4 regions of the Quadrisphaera sp. KR29 genome follow, and region 4 is predicted to be linked to each of the others. Evidence: riboswitches for the same ligand, from Rfam matches in the RefSeq annotation. Region 4 holds a riboswitch; each other region holds the start of a gene.

Region 1 (3,567 bases), on a different contig from region 4:
CGACGCGCGGGTCGGCGTAGGCCTCCTCGAGCACCTTCCAGGCCGGGTCGTCGGCCTTGTCCGCGGTGGTCGCGACCACGTTGACGTAGGGCAGGTTCTTCTGCGCCAGCGAGTCGTCCAGGTACAGCGCGTCGTCCTTGGTCACGCCCTGGGAGGGGTCGAAGTAGGACGTGCCGACCACCACTGCCGACAGGCTCGGGTCGTCGAAGTTCTGCGGGATGTTGCGCGCCGGGACCTCCACGAACTGCAGGCCCTTGGGGTTGGCGGTGATGTCCTCGGTGGTCGGGAAGACGCCGGCGGCGTCGTCGACCTCCAGGAGCCCCGCGGCCTCGAGGATCCCCAGGGCGCGGCCGCCGTTGGAGGGGTCGTCGGGGATGGCGACCCGGCCGCCGTCGGGGATGGCGGCGACGTCGTCGAGGGTGGAGGAGAAGATGCCCCACTGGGTGATGACGGTGGAGAAGACCGGGGTGATGTCGGCCCCGTTCTCGCGGTTGAAGGCCGACAGGTACAGCACGTGCTGGAACGCGTTGCCGTCGACAGTCCCCGCCACCAGCTCGGTGTTCGGCAGCACCCAGTCGTCGACGTTGGTCCAGGTGAGGTCGAGGCCCTTCTCGGCGGCGACCTCCTTGATCGCGTCCTGGAACTGGGTGTCCTCGGCCACGGCGAGGTCGAGGCTGTAGCGCTCCGCGGGGGCGTCTCCGCCGGCTGCGGCGCCGGCGGCCTCGGCCGAGCCTCCCGAGGTGCTGGCGACGGCGACGCCGGTGGCGACGCCGGCCACGGCCAGGGCCCCGACCACCGCCGCGATGACGCCGTTGCGGCGCCGCTTGCCGCGGGCGGCGACGGCGGCCCGCAGGTCGCTCGGCTGCTGGTCGGAGTGCTCGGGCTGGGGCGTGGGGGTGCTGTTCGCAGACATGGGTGTCCTCCGGTGCGGGGGCGCGTCAGCGCGACGCGGGTGTGCGGTGTGGGGTGTGGGGTCTCCGGAGGCGGGGCCGCCGACGTCCGTCGGGCGGACCGTCCCCGGGGGAGTGGGCGTGAGGGGTCGCCGCTCGGACCGCTTCCAGCGGGTCCGGGCGCAGCGGCGCCCTGTCAGCGCGTGGTGGGTGCGAGCCCGTCAGCGCGCGGGAGGACGTGGCCGTTGCACGCTGGTGCCTGCTGGTCGGCCGGCCGCCGTGCCCCGGGCACGGCCGGCTCGCCGCCGGTCGAGCGGGCGCACCTGCTCAGGCAGCGGCAGCGACCGGACGCGACCAGGGTCGGGCGACGAGCTCCGGGGCTGGGACGGGGCACCCAGCCGGACGGACCGGCGGGGAGCTGTCCTCGCTCAGGACGGGGGGTCGTCGCTCAGGACGCAGGACGGTGCAGCCACGTGCAACAGGTCGCGCTCGCGGTGCGGCGCAGGTCGACGTGGCGACGTCGTGAAGCTGTCTGGCTCTGGCAAGCGATCACCGGCGAGAGGTGCACGTCGGTCCTTCAGCTCAAGGCTCCGCAGAGCCGCGCTTGCTGGACGCTCCGCCCAGCCGGGTCGTCACCTGGGGCACCCCACCGCGGAGGAGGGTTGCCGTGCAGCGAGCCAGGGCTTTCCGCTGCAACTCTTGACCTGGGAGGAACCTAGGAGGTCCCCGTCGCCTGCGTCAAGACGGCTCCCGCGCGAGCCGACCCGGGGGAGGGGAGCCGTGCGCTCGCGGCGGAGGTCGGCCTGGATCCGCGACGGGGTCTGACGGATGGTCGCCCGCGACACGTACTGTCCGCGCCATGCCCGTCAAGCAGACCGTGCCCTTCGTCCTCGACGCCGAGGGCACCGGCGTGGCCCAGCGCCTGGTGGTCGCCGGTGAGCACGAGCACGTCTTCACCGCCGACACCTACCCCTCCTTCGGCGGGCAGGACGCCGCCCCCAGCCCCCTGAGCTACCTGCTGGGAGCCCTGACCAGCTGCAACCAGGTCACCGGCAGCCTGGTCGCCTCCGGCCTGGGCATCGCCGTGGGCACCTGGTCCTTCCGCATCCAGGGCGACCTGGACCCCTCCGTCATCGCCGGCGGGGCCGAGGGCAACGCCAACTTCGAGCGCGTCTCGGTGAGGGTGGAGGTGCAGACCGACGCCTCCGAGGAGGTCTTCGAGACCTTCCAGGCGGAGACCGAGCGCCGCTGCCCGGTGACGCAGATGTTCAAGCGCAGCGGGCTCGACTACACCAGCGAGTGGGTCAAGACCCCGCTCGCGCGGTGAGCGACCCGGTGCGGATGTCCAGGCGCTCGCACGTCGACCTCCTGCGCACCGCGTCGCAGCGCTGTCGTTGACCCGGCGCCTGGATCGCTGACGACGACGGCGCCGGGGCGGCAGCGCCGCACCCACCCCCCCACCCCTGCGATGCCGGAGGTCTTCCCGTGTCCACCACCGACCAGCTGCTGCAGAACGCCCGCGCCTACGCCGACCGCTTCACCGAGGGCTCCCTGCCCCTGCCTCCCGCCCAGCACGTCGCCGTGCTGGCGTGCATGGACGCCCGCCTGGACCCCCAGGCCCTGCTGGGCCTGGAGCTCGGGGACGCCCACGTCATCCGCAACGCCGGCGGCGTCGTCACCGACGACGAGCTGCGGTCCCTGGCGATCAGCCAGCGGCTGCTGGGCACCACCGAGATCATCCTCATCCACCACACCGACTGCGGGATGCTCACCTTCACCGACGAGGACTTCGCCGAGGCCATCGCCGCCGACACCGGCTCACGCCCCGGCTGGGGCACCGCCCGAGCCTTCGGCGACCTCGACGACGACGTGCGCGCCAGCATCGCCCGCATCCGCGAGGAGCCGTCCATCCCGCACAAGGACTCGGTGCGCGGCTTCGTCTACGACGTCGCTGACGGCACCCTGCGCGAGGTCGCTGCCTGACGGGACGCGACGGCGCTCCACGGCCGGCTGCGGGACTCCGCCGGGCGAGGACCGCGTGCTGGTGCGCCAGGGCCCCCGACACGGCTCCCCGCACCACGCTCGTGCCGGTCGCGCACACCGCGATGTGCGCCGCTCACGAGGCAGCCGCGACCGCTCGCCGCGCGCAGCTGTCCGCGAGCGCCCGAAGGCGCTCGAGCACCAGGCGCTGTCCCGGTGACCAGGACCGGCAGGCGGAGTCGTCGATGACCACCCGACCCTGCACCGCGGCGGCGCGGACCTGGAGGGCGAAGGTGGCCAGTGCCCTGACCCGGGCCTGCGCGGGAGCGACGAGCACGACGACGGCATCGGCCCTCGCGGCGTCGGGGGTCGGGGGTGTGGGCACCGGCAGCGGTGTCGGCGAGGGCGCGGGGGAGCCGGTGGGCGAGCAGGGGGAGGACGTGCGCGGACCAGAGCTCCTCGGTGGTGGGCTGCGACGGGCCGCCGGTCGGCGCAGGTGGCGCGCCACGCGGCGCGCGGCGCGGACCGCGCCCGCTCAGGGCCCGGTCCACGCCGCGCTCACGGGTGGACGTGCTGGTCAGAGGTAGAGGTCGCTGGAGGGGACGGTGCGCTCCCCGCTGGCGGTGTGGATGACCACCTGCACCGCTCCGACCTCGCCGCCCTCGTCACCGGGCCACCACGCCACCCACCGCCCGCC
Region 2 (3,567 bases), on a different contig from region 4:
GGGCGTGCCCCGGGCACGAGGTGCGCCGGCGCGGGGTGCGCTGGCGCTCGCTCGCCGAGGCGCTGGCGCAGGCCCGCACCGCTGTACGCGCGGCGGAACGCGCCGCGCCGCTGCAGCTCGGGCACCAGGGCGCGGGTGGCGGCGAGGACGTCCACGGCCGGGTCAGCCGGGTGCAGCCGCAGGCCCGCCAGCCCGGCGGCGCGCCACCCCTGGGCCAGGTCGGCCAGCTGGGCCGGGGTGCCGCAGAAGACGCGGGTGCCCTCGGGCGCGGTGCCGGGCAGCTCACCGGCGGAGCGCTCCCAGCGCGCCCGGGCGCGCTCCGCGCTCTCGTCGACCACCACGACCAGGTCTCCGAGCAGGAGCGGGGGTGCCCCGGCGGCGCGGGCCGCCGCGACCAGCTGCTGGGCGTCGACGGTGGTGCGGGGCGCGACGAAGGCGAGGTCGGCGGCACCCGCGGGCAGGGCACGGGGCCCGCGCCCCGGACGTCCGGGCAGCGCCACGACAGCACCGGGACCGCTCGAGGAGTGGCGGCGCACCGCCTGGACCCAGCCGTGCTCGTCAGCGGGCACCGGCACCCGCAGGTGGACGCCCGCGCGGCCTCCGGAGGCGGCGTCGAGGGCCTCCACCGCGCGGGCGATGGCCGACGGCTCGCTGCGCCCGGCGTGGACGGTGGGCAGCAGGCCGATGGAGCGCGTGCCCGCAGCGAGCCGGGTCGCCAGGGCCACGTCCCCGAGCTCGTCCGCGCCGGCCCCGGCGCCCTCGAGCGTCACGAGGTCGAGCAGGCCGGCCTCGGCCTCGCGCACGAGGTGCGACCAGCTGGTCGACGGGCCCGGTCGAGGGCCGCCGAGGGCGAGGGCGAGGTGCAGCGTGGACATCGGGGGACCTCTTCCGCCCCGGGAGGGGCATCGCGCTTACCGGACGGGTGGGTCCGGTCGGGTCGTCACCTGGGGCACCCCGCCGCGGAGCGAGGGTTGCCGGTCAGCCAGCCAGGGCTTGTCGCTGACGCTCATGACCTGTGGAGCGGGTGGTTCGGGTGGTTCAGGCGGTGCTGTGGATCGGGACCAGCGTGGCTGCTGGACGCGGCGCCGTCAACACCGGGCACCCTGCGCTCGCGGAGCCGGTCCGCGTCGTCGTGGGAGAGGAGGGGCCTCAGAAGGTGACGACGCCGCGCACGCGGTGACCGGTGGCGATGGACTCCCCCGAGATGGCCGCGGCGCGCGGGGACAGCAGGAAGGCCACGAGGTCGGCGACCTGGTCGGGGCTGGACTCCCCGCCGCGGCCCGGCTGCACCTCGGCGGCCGGGGTCGGGGTCACGGTGCCGGGGCTGACGGTGTTGACCGTGACGCCGCTGCCGGCGACGGCGTCGGCGAGGTTCTTCGCCGTGACGATGAGCGCGGCGTTGCGGACGGCACCGGTGGTGCCGCCGGTGAGGAAGGCGTTCTGGCCGCTGATGCCCACCACGCGCCCGTAGCCCGCCTCCCGCATCACCGGCAGCGCCGCAGCGGCCAGGCGCAGGAAGACGACGGCCTTGGCGTCGAAGGCCTCCAGCACCTGGGCGGGGTCGTCGTTGCGGGTGGCGTCGAGGGTCTGCGCGCTCGGGGCCGCGGTGACCACGAGACCGTCCAGGCGGCCGTGGTGGGCCAGGACCGCCTCGACGGCGGCCGTGGCCGAGGCGTCGTCGCGGGCGTCCAGCCGCAGCCGGGTGCCGGTGGCGTCGGGCTCGGTGGACCGGGAGGCCACCACGGCGGTGGCGCCCTCCTCGCGCAGCCGCCCGACCACGGCGCGGCCGATGAGGCCACCGCCTCCGACCACCAGCACCGCACGACCTGACAGCCCGAGGTCCACGCGTCGAGGCTAGCCGCGGGGACGTCGGGCGGCACCCGGCCACCGGCCGCAGCGGCCCCGCGGCCGACGGCTGCGCCCTTGCCAGGTGTCACCCGATGTGGCTACTTTGAGTGACACCTCAGGCACAGTGCGCACGACGAGGAGGCGCCCGATGGCCCTGACCGTCCTCCGCCCCGGCACCACCGCACCCGCCGGTCCCCCAGCACCCCCAGCACCCCCAGCACCCGGCGCAGCGGCGGCCGGTGCGCTCGCCCCGCCAGGCCGGTCGCCGCTGCGGGTGGCCGTGGAGGTGCACCAGCGCGCCGCGGGCGCAGGCGCCCTGGTGGTCATGACGCTCACCGGCGACCTCGACGCCTCGGCGGGTCCGCACCTGCGCTCGGCCCTCGAGCAGGCCCTGCTGAGGACGTGGTCGCCCCGCAGGCCGCAGGACGACGCCGCGGCAGGCGCCTCCGCGGCCGCGGTGGCGCCCGACGTGGTGGTCGACCTCGCCGCCGTCCCCACCGCCGACGCCGCCGGCGGCGGCCTGCTGCTCGCCACCCTGCGCCGCACCACGGCGCTGGGCGGGCGCGCGGCCGTCGTCGGGGCGGACCCGGCCGTCGAGCGGCTCCTCGCCGCAGCGGACACCGCGGGCGAGGTCGCCGCGCGGGCGACGCTGGCCGAGGCCCTCTCGGCGTGGAAGGCCGCGACGCCGCGCGCGGGCACGGGGCCGCTCGCCACCGGGTCCGGCGCGAGGCCCGGTCGGCAGGCGCGCTCCGCCACCGCCTGACCGGGCGCCGCTCGAGCAGCGCGCCCCGGCCCTCGCGTCAGCCGACCCCGGCCGTGCGGCGGGCGTGGAGCGGGTGCGGCACGTGCACGTAGAGGCGCGCGCAGGCCAGCGCCAGCCACGCGAAGCCGGCCAGCACCGCCACCCACAGCAGCACCGTGCCGGCCACCTGCTGGGCGAGGGCGGCCCCGGCGAGGAACCCGGCGAGCACCAGCGCCCCCAGGAGCCGCGAGCGCCGCGCCGCACCGCGCTCCCCCAGCCCGGCCCGCCAGCGGGCCTCGGCGAAGGCGCCGACCGCCAGCGCGAGGAAGCCGAGCGCGCCGACGACGATGTGCAGCAGCCCGTGGGTGCTGACGGTGCCGGAGGTCGAGCCGGGCGGGAAGCCGGCGACCGGGTCGGGCAGCGCGACGGCGCTGGCGAGCAGGCACAGCCCGTACACGCCCGTCGTCGCCGCGATCGCCAGCCCGCGGCCGTCGCGCAGGGCGCGCGCGGCGCCCAGCGCCGCGGCCAGGACCATCAGCCCCGTGAGCACGAGGTTGGTGCGCTGCAGCCAGCCGTGCTCACCGAGCATGAGCAGCGACAGAGCGTGGTGCGGCAGCTCGAAGCCGGGCCGCGTCAGCGCGAGCACCAGCCCGACCACCACGTAGAACGGACCTGCGACGACGCCCCAGCCCAGCAGGCTCCGCGTCACCGCCGCCGACCCGTCCAGCTCCCCCTGCGCCACGGCCACCACCGCCCTCCGTCCGAGCCCACCGCTCTGGTGCACCGGTGGGTGCAAGAGCGCTGGTCGTACGGTAGCGCCGGCGGGACCTCGTTCCCAGCACCCCGCCCGGAGGGACGTCGTGGCGGCTGTGACCGAGGACGACGACGGCGGCAGTCGCGAGGACCCCCGCGCCGCGCGCTCGCGCCAGCGCGTCCTGGCGGCGGCGACGGCCTGCTTCCTGGAGCGCGGCTACGAC
Region 3 (3,567 bases), on a different contig from region 4:
CGAGCAGCACGTCCACGACCTGGAGGTCGCCCTCCAGGAGGCCCGCGGGGCCGCGGCCGAGCTGTCCGAGAGGGTGCAGGCCCTCGAGCACCGGCTGACCGAGCGCGCCGCCGAGGACGCCGCCGAGCTGGTGCGCCCCGAGGCCCTCCAGCCCACCTACGCCGACCTGGGCGCCCGCGTGGCGCAGATCCTCGCGCTGTCGGAGGAGGAGGCCGGGGACGTCGTGGCCCGCGCCGAGGCCGAGGCGGGGGCGCTGCGCAGCGAGACGGAGGCGCACGCGCGCCTGGTCCGCCTGGAGGCGGACCGCTACGAGGCCGCGGTGCGCTCCGACGCCGACCTCGAGGCGCAGCGCGTGCTGGCCGACGCCCAGCTGCGCGCCGAGGAGCTGCTCGACGCCGCTGAGCGCGACGCGGCGGCCCGGCGCGAGGAGTCCGAGGCCGCCTGGGAGGACGCCCGCGCCCGCGCGGCGCAGGCCGCCGCCGACTTCGAGCTGGCGCTGGCCACGCGGCGCCACCGCACCGAGGTGGAGTCCTCCGAGCGCGCCCGCGCCCAGGCCGAGGAGCTGGAGCGGGCCGAGCGCCTGGTGGCGCAGGCGCGCGACCGCGCCGACGCCGTGGAGCGGGAGGTGGCGGCCCGCACCGAGGAGCTGCTGGCCTCCGCCCGCGAGGAGGCGGCCGCGCTGGTGGAGCAGGCGCGCGAGCACGCCGACCAGGTGCGGGCGCAGTCCCAGCGCGAGGTGGCGGCGGCCGCCGAGCGCCGCGACAGCATCAACGCCCAGCTGGCCAACGTCCGCCAGATGCTGGCCACCCTGTCCGGCGGCGCCGGCGCCCCCGCGGGATCGGTGCCGGTCACCGGGCTGGAGGACGGCGCCGCGGCGGGCGAGGTGGACCACACCGCCGTGCTCGACCTGCGCGAGGACGAGCCGCAGGCGGCGCCCCGCCGCTGAGCCGCTGGGCTCAGGCCGCCGCGAGGCGGTGGTAGGCCCTGGCGTGGTGGACCAGCGGCGTGCCACCGGCGACCGCGGTGACCTCGGGCCGCACGAGCAGCAGCAGGCTGTCGCCGGCCTCGACCACCGCGTGGACGGGGCCGGCGAGGCGGGCGACCACCCCGCGCAGCTCGGGCAGCCCGGACTCGTCGAAGCCCCACGAGCCGTCCTCGGGGAAGCGGCCGGCGGCCGGCGCGGCGAACCGGCGCGCCAGCTGCTCCTGGTCTGCGGCGAGCAGGTGCACGGCGGCGCGCCGCTCGGCCAGCAGCGCCTCCAGGCTGGAGGAGGTCCGCGAGACGTTGAAGGACAGCAGCGGCGGCGCCACCGACACCGACGCCACGGAGATCGCCGTGAAGCCCACGGGGCGCTCGCCGGCGCGGGTGGTCACGACCCACGCGCTGGAGGCGACGGCGCGGAACGCGCCGGCCAGGTCGACCACGGGTGCAGCGGGAGCGTCGGTGCAGGTCACGGCGGATCTCCTCCATCGGTCCTGGCGGGAGCACCTGCCCTGCGCGGGGCTGGTTGCTGCGGCGTCGACGAGCCAGGTCTCTCGGCCGCTCTGGATGGGCGGGGTCGATGGTCCCCCGGGCCGCCCACCGGTGTCAACGCGGCGCCGGCGCGGGGAGGGCGCGCGGGCGGTCTAGCGTGGCGCCGTGCAGCGCGTGGTCATCGGCGTCGCCGCCCTGGTCCTCACCGGTGCGGTCGGGGGCCTGGCCGGCCTCCTGCTGGCGCCGCGCCGGCGGCGCCCCGCACCCTCCACAGCGGTGCTGCTGGGGGTGGTGCTGGCCTTCGCCGGCGGCTTCGCCGGCTACCTCGCCGGGCCGAAGGGCGCCGGCGGCGCCTTCCTGACCGGGCCGGCCTGGGTGGGCGCCGCGGCGGGAGCGCTGCTGGCCCTGGCCCTGCTGCTCCTGCCGCTGCGGCGCCCGCGCGCCTGACGTGCCGGCCCTCGCCCTGCGCCCGCTGCTGCCGGGCCTGCTGGCGGCGACCGCGGCCACCGCCCTGGCCCTGGCCGTCTCCGCGCTGGTCCCCGGCCTCGGCCCGACCACGGTGGCCGTGGTCCTGGGCCTGCTCGTGGCCAACGCCGGTCTGCAACGCGCTGCCCTGGTCCCCGGAACGGCCTTCGCCAGCCGCCGGCTGCTGCGCACCGCCGTCGTCCTCCTGGGCCTGCAGCTGCCGCTGGGTGCGGTGCTGGCGCTCGGCTGGCAGGGCCTCGCCGTCGTCGTCGCCACCGTCGCGCTGACCTTCGGCGGCACGCTCGCGCTGGGCAGGGCGCTGGGACTGCCCCCGGGGCGGGGCCTGCTGGTCGCGACCGGCTTCGCCGTCTGCGGCGCCTCGGCCATCGCCGCCGTGGAGCCGCTGGCCAGGGCTCGCAAGGAGGACGTCACCACCGCCGTCGCGCTGGTCACCCTGTGCGGCAGCCTGGCGATCCTCGTGCTGCCCCCGCTGGCCGGTCCCCTGGGCCTGGACCCGGTGGCCTTCGGCGCCTGGGTGGGCGCCAGCGTCCACGACGTCGGCCAGGTGGTGGCCACGGCCAGCCGGGTCGACGGCGCGCTGCAGACCGCCGTCGTCGTCAAGCTGGCGCGGGTGGCCCTGCTGGCGCCGCTGGTGGCCGGGGTGGGCCTCGCGGCCCGCCGCGCCGCCCGCCGCGCCCGCACCGGCTCCCGGGCCGGGGAGGGCGGGGAGGGCGTCAGCGCCCGCGTGCCGCTGCTGCCGCTGTTCGTGGTGGGGTTCCTGCTGGCGGTCGCCGTGCGCAGCACCGGCCTGCTGCCCGCGCAGGTGCTGGCGGCGGCGCAGACCGTGCAGACCGTGCTGCTGGTCGCGGCGCTGTACGCCCTGGGCACCGGCATCCGGCTGCGCGCGCTCGCGGCGACCGGGGGGCGCTCGCTGGTGCTCGGCCTGGCCTCCTGGCTGCTCGTGGCCGCGGTGGCCTGGGCGGGGGTGCGCCTGCTGGGGCTGTGAGGCGCCTGACGGCCGGCCGCGGCCCGTGGTTCGATCGGCGGGTGGTGACGGGGCACGCCGACGGGCCCGTGCCCGCGGTGCCCCCGGGCTGGTGGCAGCGGGCGCTGGCCAGCATCCCCGACCCCGTCGCGGTCCTGGGGCCGGGCTGGGAGGTGCTCTGGGTGAGCCCGGCCGCCGCCTCGGCCAGCGGGCTGCGGCCCCAGGAGGTCCTGGGCAGGGTCCTGTGGGACGCGGTGCCGGGCACCTCGACCAGCGAGGAGCCGCTGCGGCGCGCGGCGCGCACGGGGACCACCACCACGTGGGAGGCGCGGATCGGCGGCCCGCGCTGGTACGAGCTGCAGGCGGTCCCGCTGGACGGCCTGCTGCTCGTGGTCGCGCGCAGCACCGACGAGCGGCGCTCGGCGGCGGCGGTGGTGGCGGGCCTGCTGGAGCGCACCCGCCTGGTCCTGGAGGTCTCCACCGCGCTCGGGGCGGCCCGCACGCTGGAGGAGGTGGCCACCGCCGTGGTCGCGGTGGCCACCGAGAAGCTGGGCGCCGACTACGGCGGCCTGTCGGTCCTGGACCGGGCCGCCCGCCGCGTGCGGACCGCCTCGCGCGCCCAGGTCGACCCCGACGTCGAAGCG
Region 4 (3,567 bases):
GCCCCACCAAAACGTACGGGGCTGTGGCTCCACGTCTGTGAGTGTTAGCGACCGCCAGGAGTAGCCCGTTGAGTGTGATCTGCCGGTCACACCCGAGGGGCTACTTTGCGGACGAGGCCTTCTCGCGCCGCGCGCTGAGCCTTCGAGTGGACCACGCGGAGCCTCAGGTGGTCAGCACGGCGTCAATGAGGCCGCAGCGTCACTGACCACACCGGAACCTCCGAGGACGACAACGCTGGTCGCTCCCAGCCGTCGGATCTCGACGAGGGTTGATGCGGGCACGCATTCCTTCTGCGTGAGAAGTAGTGGGCGATTCGTCGGCCCGGACACGGCAGCGCCAGCGAGCCCGTCAGGGAAGTTGGTACCGCTGGCGAGGAGAACCGTCGACGCTTTGGCCGGGTAGACCTCCTTGCTCGCCGCTGCCGCGGTGGCGTAGCGGTCGTCCCCGTAAGTGCGTGTCACGGCAACACCGGGAAGTCGGGTCTTGAGCTGCTCGAGCACACGGTCGGAGATCACGTTCGGGCCGCCCATCACGACCACCTTGCTGGGCTTGATGTACTCAAGGTTCACGGCCAAGGAGTCGGGGAGGTTGTCTCGCTGCGTCAGCACGAGCGCGCCACCCACCCGCCCGGCGGCGGTACCCCCGCCGAGGGCGTCGGCGAAGGTTTCGCCCGATGCTACGTACATCGTCTTGCCTCGGTCACCGGCGATGAAGGCGGCGTCAGCGGCGGTCTCATAGCGGTCGTCACCATCGAGCCGCAGGACGGAGGCGATGTCCTTGAGCTGGCTCTCCACGACACCGCTGATCGACCGCTCCCCGCCCAACACGTAGATGCTGAGTGGGTCGAGCCGCTTCAGCTCTCCCACAACGTTGGAGGGCAGTGCGCCATCGGCAGGCACGAGCAGCAGAGGCGCCTTCCTCTCCGCGGCGATCGCGCTGGCGGCAAGTGCATCGGGCCAGTTCGCCGCCGAGGCCACGAAGACCGTGTACGCCTTGTTGTCACCGGAGTAGGTGGCCTGGCTGACCGCGACAGCGGTGGCGATGCGGTCGTCGCCGAAAACGCGGGTGCTGTCCGCTGCCTGTGCCGCTGACGCTGTCGCCGCTGTCAAGGCAGCTGCAGCGGCCACTGCAGCAATCCACTTCGCTCCGCTGCGCATGATGTCGTCCCCCGTCATCGACCGGCTGATCCGGCGCACGACCCTTCCATGACGCACTTCGGCCACAGGGGCGCCACGCCGTGGTTGCTCGAGCCCACTGTCGACGACGAGTTCGTCTGGGTCAGCTCGACATCTGGTCGGCGGCCTCCTGCGCCGCGCGCCACACCAGGTCCCACCCGGCGCAAGCTCCGCGGCCCGTTCGCAGGCCAGCACCAGGCTCGCCTCTCGCGCGACACCGGTGCCGGCGATGTCGAACGCCGTCCCGTGGTCGACCGACACCCGCACCACCGGCAGCCCCACGGTGATGTTCACGCCCTGGTCGCCGTACACCGCCTTGAAGGGCGCGTGGCCCTGGTCGTGGTAGCAGACGACGACCATCTGGTAGCGCCCCTTCACGGCCGCTGGCAGCAGCGCGTCAGCGGGGAGCGGGCCCACCGCGTTGATGCCGCGGGCGCGGGCGGCGGCGACGGCGGGCGCTAGCACGTCGGCGTCCTCGTCGCCGAACAGGCGCGACTCCCCCGCGTGCGGGTTCAGGCCCGCGAGGGCCACCTCGGCGTCCGGGCGCCCCAGGGCGCGCGTGAAGGCCCCCGCCAGGCGCAGCACCGCCTCGGTGCAAGCCGTTTCGCTAACGAAGCGTGACCGACGCGGCCGCCTCAGCGCCGGCATCGCCCGTCAGCACGCACGTCACCCCCTCGGCACGGCGCTCTGCCGTACCGTTCTCGCTGGCTCACGAGCTGCAGTGACAAGTACCTGGCTTGCTGCACGGCCTCCTCCTCCGCGGAGGTGCCCCAGGGGTAGAGCTGGCCGAGCGTCCGTCTCGGTCACAGCGGAATCTCCACGGTGCGGCCGAGGGGTTCCTCAGAGGACCCGGAGGCTTTCATGTCCCTTGCACCCCTCAACACCCCCGGCCGCGACGACGTCGTCCTGCGCGTCGAGCGCCGCCGCCCCGCCCGCGAGCGCCTGTTCCAGCGGGTGGTGCGCCAGCCGACAGGCGAGCTGACTGTCGACGCCACCCCGTGGCTGCCGGTCTCGGTACCCTTCAACGACGGGGGCCGCGACCTGCCCTGGCAGCCCGTGGACATCCCCGCGCACCGGGACCTCACCGCGCTGCTGAAGGCCAGCCGCGCGCTCACCGCTCTGCTGCCGGACCAGGACGCGCACTACCGCGTCACCGAGGCGGAGTTGTCGCGCCACGAGCTGGCGGGGCTGCTGCGCCCGTCCCTCGGCGGCGGCCCCGAGTATCCGGCCACCGGGGACGAGGGCGGACCCGACGAGGAGCAGGACGTCGACGTCCAGGGCGCCGTCCCGTTCCACCGGAGCGCGTCGGTGAACGGCGCCGCCGTCGTCGTCCTGAGGCTCCCCTCCGCCACGAGCAGTGCCCCGCGCGCCGCGGACCTGCTCTGCCTCCTCGCCGACGGCGAGGACGGCGGCCTGCGCGGCAGCGACGTCATCGCCTCTTCCTTGTGGTGGAGCGACGACGAGATCACCAGCTGGGACGGCGGCAGCGTCGTCGAGCGGGCCGGGCGCGCAGCGGTGCTCGTCCGCGGCACCGGGGACGAGATCGGCACGCCGGTGGTCCGCCGCTGGCCGAGCACTCGGCGGGCCCAGGCCCAGCTGCTCGCCCGGTGGGTCGAGGAGCAGAACGCCGAGGTGACCGCCGCCCTGTGCTGGGAGCCGCTGGACCCGACCCGCCGGCGGCTCACCGCCCGCGAGCGCTTCCGGTGGGAGGAGGCGCTCGCCGGGGTGAGCGCGACGGTCGAGGTCATGGACCCGTCACTGCGGCGGGCGGTCCAGGCGCTGCTGCGCGCCGATGAGGCCTCGCTGTACGCCGGCACCCGCCGCGCGCTGCTGCACCCTCGCAGCCCGGAGGGCGAGGAGCTGTACGAGCGCCTCGACGCCGTCGCCTGCGGCGGGGCCCTCGGCGAGCTCCTCGCAGGCTGACGGGACGACGATGAGCGAGCAGCAGCCCGCGCAGGAGCCGGGGTACGACGACAGCGTCCGCGTCAGCGGCGAGGAGCGCGACCGCCTGGAGCAGCCGGCGGAGTCCCGCGGCGCCGCCTTCATCCGGTGGAAGGCGCGCGGCCGGCTCCACGCGATCGACCGCGGGCAGAGCCAGGGCGTCCACGAGGTGCTGTGGATCGCTGTCGGTGGACGCGCGACGTGCTCGTGCGGACTGCTGGTCGACCAGGACGACGACGGCCGCTCCGAGACGTCGCTCCTGCGCGCCCACGGCCACCGGGTCCTCCCACAGCTCGGGGGCCCCGAGTGGGTGCTCGTCACCGGCACGACGACCAACCGTGACCACCCCGGCTGCACCGTCACCTGCCAGCGCTGCGGCTGGCGGCGCCGGCCGAGCACCTGGCTCGACGCCGACCGGCTGCGACGCGAGCACCGCGCCGGCGGCTGCGT

Evidence for each region. A riboswitch is a leader RNA that binds a small molecule or an ion and turns the genes downstream of it on or off. The one in region 4 is predicted to bind S-adenosylmethionine.
Region 1: it holds a riboswitch for S-adenosylmethionine, as region 4 does, so the genes downstream of both, ACUN9U_RS08405 (putative leader peptide) here and ACUN9U_RS16050 (hypothetical protein) in region 4, are expected to answer to the same signal.
Region 2: it holds a riboswitch for S-adenosylmethionine, as region 4 does, so the genes downstream of both, ACUN9U_RS09885 (hypothetical protein) here and ACUN9U_RS16050 (hypothetical protein) in region 4, are expected to answer to the same signal.
Region 3: it holds a riboswitch for S-adenosylmethionine, as region 4 does, so the genes downstream of both, ACUN9U_RS12110 (flavin reductase family protein) here and ACUN9U_RS16050 (hypothetical protein) in region 4, are expected to answer to the same signal.

Annotation. Positions count from the first base shown of each region.
Region 1 covers NZ_JBQXXG010000007.1:75,782-79,348, reverse strand. Annotated here, with positions in the region: gene ACUN9U_RS08410 (MetQ/NlpA family ABC transporter substrate-binding protein) at 1-913, opposite strand, end outside; gene ACUN9U_RS08405 (putative leader peptide) at 1,339-1,443, opposite strand; SAM riboswitch class IV at 1,486-1,595, opposite strand; gene ACUN9U_RS08400 (OsmC family protein) at 1,750-2,217, shown strand; gene ACUN9U_RS08395 (beta-class carbonic anhydrase) at 2,376-2,873, shown strand; gene ACUN9U_RS08390 (hypothetical protein) at 3,007-3,255, opposite strand; gene ACUN9U_RS08385 (hypothetical protein) at 3,448-3,567, opposite strand, start outside.
Region 2 covers NZ_JBQXXG010000009.1:11,608-15,174, reverse strand. Annotated here, with positions in the region: gene ACUN9U_RS09885 (hypothetical protein) at 1-875, opposite strand, end outside; SAM riboswitch class IV at 903-1,014, opposite strand; gene ACUN9U_RS09880 (SDR family oxidoreductase) at 1,150-1,845, opposite strand; gene ACUN9U_RS09875 (STAS domain-containing protein) at 1,997-2,611, shown strand; gene ACUN9U_RS09870 (DUF998 domain-containing protein) at 2,649-3,338, opposite strand; gene ACUN9U_RS09865 (TetR/AcrR family transcriptional regulator) at 3,451-3,567, shown strand, end outside.
Region 3 covers NZ_JBQXXG010000012.1:33,346-36,912, reverse strand. Annotated here, with positions in the region: gene ACUN9U_RS12115 (DivIVA domain-containing protein) at 1-946, shown strand, start outside; gene ACUN9U_RS12110 (flavin reductase family protein) at 957-1,454, opposite strand; SAM riboswitch class I at 1,464-1,555, opposite strand; gene ACUN9U_RS12105 (hypothetical protein) at 1,639-1,920, shown strand; gene ACUN9U_RS12100 (YeiH family protein) at 1,922-2,944, shown strand; gene ACUN9U_RS12095 (SpoIIE family protein phosphatase) at 2,986-3,567, shown strand, end outside.
Region 4 covers NZ_JBQXXG010000021.1:44,286-47,852, forward strand. Annotated here, with positions in the region: gene ACUN9U_RS16040 (cell wall-binding repeat-containing protein) at 172-1,176, opposite strand; partial or broken gene ACUN9U_RS16045 (4-hydroxythreonine-4-phosphate dehydrogenase PdxA) at 1,280-1,770, opposite strand; SAM riboswitch class IV at 1,884-1,991, shown strand; gene ACUN9U_RS16050 (hypothetical protein) at 2,038-3,099, shown strand; gene ACUN9U_RS16055 (hypothetical protein) at 3,110-3,567, shown strand, end outside.